Regions from separate parts of the Nonomuraea sp. bgisy101 genome, predicted to be linked through region 2. Evidence: predicted binding sites of a transcription regulator. Region 2 holds the regulator's gene; the other holds the start of a gene.

Region 1 (3,407 bases), on a different contig from region 2:
GCCGTTTTGTCAACGTTTATGTTGGGGAAGAGGATGTCCGATTCGTGGGCGGACTCGACAGCGTCACCCCTGAAGGCGCGCAGATCTCCATCATCCCCGCCGTGGCCGGCGGCTGACCCTTTTCGGTCGTCACGAACGCCCGCGAGGTTTTCCTCGCGGGCGTTTTCATGTCCTTTGACCGTTTTTAAGGCGCTTCTTCCTCCTGAGGGGCAGCTGGACGCCGCCGTGGCCGTGTGGGCAGGGGCTCCTGGGACCGCTGCGAGGAAAGGCCGCAGCTCGGGGCGCGGGCGACACGTTGTTTTTCGCAAGAAGATGGAACATTTAACTAACCTTTCCGCGACTACAAGAATGCCTACCGCGAACACCGAGAAGTAGTTTGGCGATTGACTCTGTTGTTCTACGGCATGCCACAGGTATGGTCGAGGGCGATCGTCCGGCTGATTTCCCCATAAGTCGTGCCGATCGCGGATCTCGCGAGTGAATGGGCGGGGTCCAGAGCCAAGTAAGAGGAGTCGGAAGTGGCGCAGGGCACCGTCAAGTGGTTCAACGCGGACAAGGGCTACGGCTTCATCGCGGTAGACGGTGGTAAGGATGTTTTCGTCCATTACTCAGCGATCATGATGGATGGCTATCGGTCGCTCGAGCAGGGCCAGCGGGTCGAGTTCGAGATAACCCAGGGCCAGAAGGGTCCCCAGGCGGAATCCGTCAGGACGGTCTGAACCATCAAGAACCGGCAGCTCACACGGCAGCGCAGTCCGTGAGGATCTGTCATGTCCTTTTCGTCGATTCGGCAGGCCTGATCCGCGTCAGCCGGTCGGGCCTGCCCGCCGTACTCTGGAGTCATGGGACGTTGGTCTGAGCTGCCCGGGCGGGTTCTGCCCGAGGACATGGTCGAGCTCCACGAGACCGAACCGCCACGTGACGATGTGATGGGCGCGGGCTTGACCAGAGAACAGGTCCTGATGATGACCAACTTGCTAGGCTGACCTGCGGGGAAGTGCCTCTCGGTTGCACTCGCCAGGGTAGAGTGCTAAACAGTTCGTTAGCACTCTCGTTATGAGAGTGCCAGAAACTGGGATCGAGACGATGGGGCCCGCCGAATGGAGTCGGGCCCATGCCGTCGCGGGCGTCGGCTCGGTCCGCTGAAAGCCACCCTGCATCTGGGAGGTCTAGCCTTATGGCAGCCAAGATGATCGCGTTTGACGAGGACGCCCGGCGCGGTCTCGAGCGCGGTATGAACCAGCTCGCCGACGCCGTCAAGGTGACCCTCGGCCCCAAGGGCCGCAACGTCGTGCTGGAGAAGAAGTGGGGCGCTCCCACGATCACCAACGATGGCGTGTCCATCGCCAAGGAGATCGAGCTCGAGGACCCGTGGGAGAAGATCGGCGCCGAGCTGGTCAAGGAAGTCGCCAAGAAGACGGACGACGTCGCGGGTGACGGCACCACCACCGCCACCGTGCTCGCCCAGGCGCTGGTTCGCGAGGGCCTGCGCAACGTGGCCGCAGGCGCCAACCCGATGTCCCTGAAGAAGGGCATCGAGGCCGCCGTGGAGCGCGTGAGCGAGGAGCTCTCCAAGCTCGCCAAGGACGTGGAGACCAAGGAGCAGATCGCCTCCACCGCCTCCATCTCCGCCGGTGACGCCGAGATCGGCAACCTCATCGCCGAGGCGATGGACAAGGTCGGCAAGGAAGGCGTCATCACCGTCGAGGAGAGCAACACCTTCGGCCTCGAGCTTGAGCTCACCGAGGGCATGCGCTTCGACAAGGGCTACGTCTCCGGTTACTTCGTGACCGACCCTGAGCGCATGGAGGCGGTCCTCGAGGACCCCTACATCCTCATCGTCAACTCGAAGATCTCGGCCAACAAGGACCTGCTGCCCCTGCTCGACAAGGTCGTGCAGTCCGGCAAGCCGCTGCTGATCATCGCTGAGGACATCGAGGGCGAGGCTCTGGCCACCCTGGTCGTCAACAAGATCCGCGGCCTGTTCAAGTCGGTCGCCGTCAAGGCTCCCGGCTTCGGCGACCGCCGCAAGGCGATGCTGGGCGACATCGCGACCCTGACCGGCGGTCAGGTCATCGCCGAGGAGGTCGGCCTCAAGCTCGAGTCCGCCACCCTCGACCTGCTCGGCCGCGCCCGCAAGGTCGTCGTCACCAAGGACGAGACCACCATCGTCGACGGTGCCGGTGACCCCGAGCAGATCGCCGGCCGGGTCAACGAGATCCGCGCCGAGATCGAGCGCACCGACTCCGACTACGACCGCGAGAAGCTCCAGGAGCGCCTGGCCAAGCTCGCCGGTGGCGTCGCCGTCATCAAGGCGGGCGCCGCGACCGAGGTCGAGCTCAAGGAGCGCAAGCACCGCATCGAGGACGCCGTTCGCAACGCGAAGGCGGCCGTCGAGGAGGGCATCGTCCCCGGCGGTGGCGTGGCGCTGCTGCAGGCCGGCACCAAGGCGTTCGACAAGCTCGAGCTCCAGAGTGACGAGGCCACCGGCGCGGCGATCGTGAAGAAGGCGCTGGAGGAGCCGCTGAAGCAGATCGCGGTCAACGCCGGCCTCGAGGGCGGCGTCGTGGTCGAGCGCGTGCGCAACCTCACCCCGGGTGAGGGCCTCAACGCCGCGACCGGCGAGTACGTCAACATGTTCGAGGCGGGCATTCTCGACCCGGCCAAGGTGACGCGCTCCGCGCTGCAGAACGCCGCCTCCATCGCGGCGCTGTTCCTCACCACCGAGGCCGTCATCGCCGAGAAGCCCGAGAAGAACGCGGCTGCTCCGGCGGGCATGCCCGGCGGCGGAGACATGGACTTCTAAGTCCTGGCTTCTCAGTCCTGACGAATCAGGGCGACCCCTCGGGGTCGCCCTTTTTCTTTTGTCCGCTCTTTCCGTCCCCGGGCTTACGGGCGTCCTACGCCAGCTGGGCGGGCAGCGGCTTGGCGTGCAGGACGGTCAGCGAGGTGACCGCGCGGGTGAGCACCACGTAGAGCCTGGCCAGGCCGCGCGGCTCGGCCTCGACGATGTCGGCGGGCTCCACGACGATGACATGGTCGTACTCCAGACCCTTGGCCAGCGTGGCGGGGATCACCAGCAGCCGGTGCTCCTCGGTCGAGTCAGGCCCCAGGACGGCGTGCGGGACGCCGTCGAGAGACGCCGAGACCGCGCCGGCCATGCCGTCGGGAACGATGACGCCGATCGAGCCCTCCCTGGCGAGCGCGTCGCGGACGGCGTCGGCGACCTCGCCGCCCTGCCGTACCGCCAGCGAGCCCTGACCCGGGCGCAGCGAGCGCGGGGGAGCCAGGTCAGGGGCGATGGCGGGCAGCAGCCGGGCGGCGTAGTCGAGCACCTCGCGGGGCACGCGGAAGCCGAGCGTGAGCTCGGTGACCTCGCCGGAGTCCTGGCCCAGGTGCTCGAGCAC
Region 2 (3,407 bases):
CACGGCCGAGGTCCGCGGCGTCGGCGAGGAACAAGGGCACGGTCACAGCAGGCTCCCCCTTGGGCGGGCGATGTGACGGCGGCCGGCCGGAGTCCCGCTGGAGTCGCGTGATGGACGGGCCCCGGCCACGTGACCGCGGTGGGGCCGGACCGGCCTGCCGTACAGGAGAAGAGGGTCAGCGGCCGTTGAAGGCGTCCCTGAGGCGGGAGAAGAAGCCTTGCTGGCCTGGAGCGAACTTGCCCGGCGGGCGTTCCTCGCCGCGCAGCTTGGACAGCTCCCGCAGCAGGTCCTCCTGCGCCTGGTCGAGGCGGAGGGGGGTCTCCACGTTGACGTGGATCAGCAGGTCGCCGCGGCCGGTCTCGCTGAGACGCTGGACGCCCCTGCCGTACATCGTGATGACCTGGCCCGACTGGGTGCCCGGCCGGACGTCGATCTCCTCCGCGCCGTCGAGGGTCTCGACGGTCAGCGACGTGCCGAGCGCCGCGGCGGTCATCGGGATCTGGACCGTGCAGTGGAGGTCGTCGCCACGCCGCTCGAAGATCTCGTGCGGCTTCTCGACGATCTCCAGGAACAGGTCTCCGGGAGGGCCGCCGCCGGGGCCGACCTCGCCCTCGCCCGCCAGCTGGATGTGGGTGCCGTCCTCGACGCCCGCGGGGATGCGGACCTTGATCGTACGGCGGGTGCGGACCCTGCCGTCGCCCGAGCACTCCTGGCAGGGGTGCCTGATGATCGAGCCGAAGCCGCCGCACTGGGGGCACGGCCTCGAGGTCATGACCTGGCCCAGGAAGGACCTGGTGACCTGGGAGATCTCGCCGCGCCCCTGGCACATGTCGCAGGTGTCGGGATGCGTGCCCGGCGCGGCGCCCGAACCCGAGCAGACCTCGCACAGCACGGCCGTGTCGACGTTGAGCTCCCTGGTGGTGCCGAACGCCGCCTCGCGCAGGTCGAGCTCGACCCTGATCGTGGCGTTGCGTCCTCTCCTGGCACGGGAGCGGGGGCCACGGCTGCCGCCCGCCCCGCCGAAGAAGGCGTCCATGATGTCGCTGAAGGGGAAACCGGCTCCGAATCCGCCGGCTCCGGCGCCCGCACCCGCGCCCGCGAACGGGTCGGCGCCCAGGTCGTACATCTGCCGCTTGTTGGGATCGGACAGGACCTCGTAGGCCTGCGTGATCTCCTTGAAGCGCTCCTGGGTCGCAGGATCGGGGTTCACGTCGGGGTGAAGCTCGCGAGCCAGCCGACGATAGGCCTTCTTGATCTCGTCCTGACTGGCGTCACGGCGTACCCCGAGGGTGCCGTAGTAGTCGTTTGCCACTTATCGACCTCTTATGAAGCAGCCAGGATCTGGCTGACGTAGCGTGCCACCGCGCGCACAGCGCCCATCGTCACGGGGTAGTCCATCCGGGTGGGACCGAGCACGCCGAGGCGAGCCCCCGAACCGTACCCTGTGGCGACGAGGGAGGTGCCACGCAGTCCTGTGTAGGGGTTTTCCGAGCCGATCCTGACGGTGAGCGTGGTCGGCATGTCGGAGGTCTCGCCCAGCAGGCGCATCAGCACGACCTGCTCCTCCAGCGCCTCGAGCACGTCGCGCAGACCCGTGGTGAAGTCGGCGCCCGCCAGGTTGGCCGCGCCGGCGAAGACGATCTTCTCGTCGTGGCGCTCGACGAGGGTCTCCAGCAGCACCGAGAGGATCGTCGCCGCGGCGGGCCGGTCCTCTACGGGCAGCCGCTCGGGCAGGTCCGAGACCTGCTCGGGCACCTGGTTGAGCCCGCAGCCGTCGAGGCACGCGTTGAGCACCGCGCGCAGGTGCGCGACCCTCGACTCCTCGATCGTCTCCGGCAGCTCGATGACACGCTGCTCGACCCGGCCGGTGTTCGTGATCAGCACGAACATCACCCGCCTGTCGGTCAGCGGCACCAACTCCAGGTGACGAACCGTCGACTGGGAGAGCGTCGGGTACTGCACCACCGCGACCTGCCTGGTCAGCTGCGCCAGCAGTCTGACCGTGCGGGTGACCACGTCGTCGAGGTCGACCGCGCCCGCAAGGAACGTCTCGATCGCCCTGCGCTCGGCGCCCGACAGTGGTTTGATCTGCGAGAGCTTGTCGACGAAGAGCCGGTAGCCCTTGTCCGTCGGCACCCGTCCCGCGCTGGTGTGGGGCTGGGCGATGTAGCCCTGCTCCTCCAGCGCGGCCATGTCGTTCCTGACCGTGGCCGGAGAGACGTTCAGGTTGTGGCGCTCGGCCAGCGCCTTGGAGCCCACCGGTTCGTTGGTGGACACGTAGTCCTCGACAATGGCGCGGAGCACCGCAAGCTTTCGATCATCGAGCACGTGCTCACCTCCCTGCCTGTAAAGGAAACGACAGGTCTAGCACTCTGTGTTCCCGAGTGCCAAGTGTACGGCTCTCGCCCACAGGGTGCGATAACACACCTAGTCAAGCTGACTGCAAGCCGCAGGTCGACAATAGTGGTCATGACCGACGTTCCACCGCCGTACCGGCAGGACCCGAGGTACGGCGCCTACGTTCCACCTCCTGCCCCGGGGCAGATCAGGCCGCGTGCCTGGTGGATCGCGGTCGTCTGGACGGTGGCGTTACTGACGGCGGTCAGCGGTGTCGTCGGGTTCGCCTCGGACCTCGACTCCACCCTGAAAGAGCTGGTCCCCGCCAGGTCCTTCGCCCCTGGCGAACCCGTCACGGTGACGATCGACCCCGCCGACGAGCCGGGGCTCTACCTGTCGAGCAGGCGGCCCGTCCGCTTCTCGTGCGAGATCGACGGGGGCGGCCTGTCGGAGCCCAACGGAACGCAGACCGTCAACGAGTGGGAGCTCGTCCACGTCATCGACGTGCCGGAGAAGGGCGAGTACGAGGTCTACTGCAGCGCCGAGGAGGACGCCGAGGCGCGCTTCGGTGTCGGCCGCCTGCTCACCGCGGCGATGGGTGAGATCGCCGGCAGCGTCCTCGTGCTGCTGGCCGTGCCGGGAGCGGGCATCCTGTTCGCGATCATCATGACGATCGCGATCCTCGTCCGCAGGAGCAACGCGCGCAGGAACGGCGATTTGCTACGGTCCCCCCATGTACGAGCGTGACGTTCTTGCGGGGAACTGGCGGCGCCCGGGCAAGGGGAAGATCCCGGCCGTGCCGGCCGAACGCGACCTGGTCGTGGAGGACGCCGACAGCGGGTTCTGCGGCGCGGTGGTGGCCTGCGACAAGGAGGCCGTCACGCTCGAGGACCGCTTCGGCAAGCGGCGCCTGTTCCCGCTGGCGCCCGCCGCCTTCCTGCTGGACGGCAAGCCCGTGACGCTGGTGCGGCCTGCCGCGTCCGCCCCCGCGGGCCCGCGTCGCAGCGCCTCGGGTTCCATCGCCGTCGAGGGCCTGCGCGCCAGGGTGGCCAGGGAGAGCCGCATCTACG

Evidence for each region. Region 2 encodes HrcA, which represses chaperone genes, less so after heat shock. Its sites were predicted from a motif close to TTGGCACTCTCNNNNNGAGAGTGCCAA; they were not measured.
Region 1: the regulator HrcA is predicted to act here: its motif matches at 1,043-1,069, upstream of groL (chaperonin GroEL).

What each region holds. Positions count from the first base shown of each region.
Region 1 is NZ_JBYITD010000011.1:33,895-37,301, forward strand. It holds gene AC3EO4_RS21715 (MoaD/ThiS family protein) at 1-116, shown strand, start outside; gene AC3EO4_RS21720 (cold-shock protein) at 519-719, shown strand; gene AC3EO4_RS21725 (hypothetical protein) at 843-986, shown strand; gene groL (chaperonin GroEL) at 1,178-2,806, shown strand; gene AC3EO4_RS21735 (HelD family protein) at 2,901-3,407, opposite strand, start outside.
Region 2 is NZ_JBYITD010000014.1:4,416-7,822, reverse strand. It holds gene AC3EO4_RS25675 (16S rRNA (uracil(1498)-N(3))-methyltransferase) at 1-46, opposite strand, end outside; gene dnaJ (molecular chaperone DnaJ) at 176-1,312, opposite strand; gene hrcA (heat-inducible transcriptional repressor HrcA) at 1,324-2,328, opposite strand; gene AC3EO4_RS25660 (hypothetical protein) at 2,470-3,084, shown strand; gene AC3EO4_RS25655 (DUF3097 domain-containing protein) at 3,071-3,407, shown strand, end outside.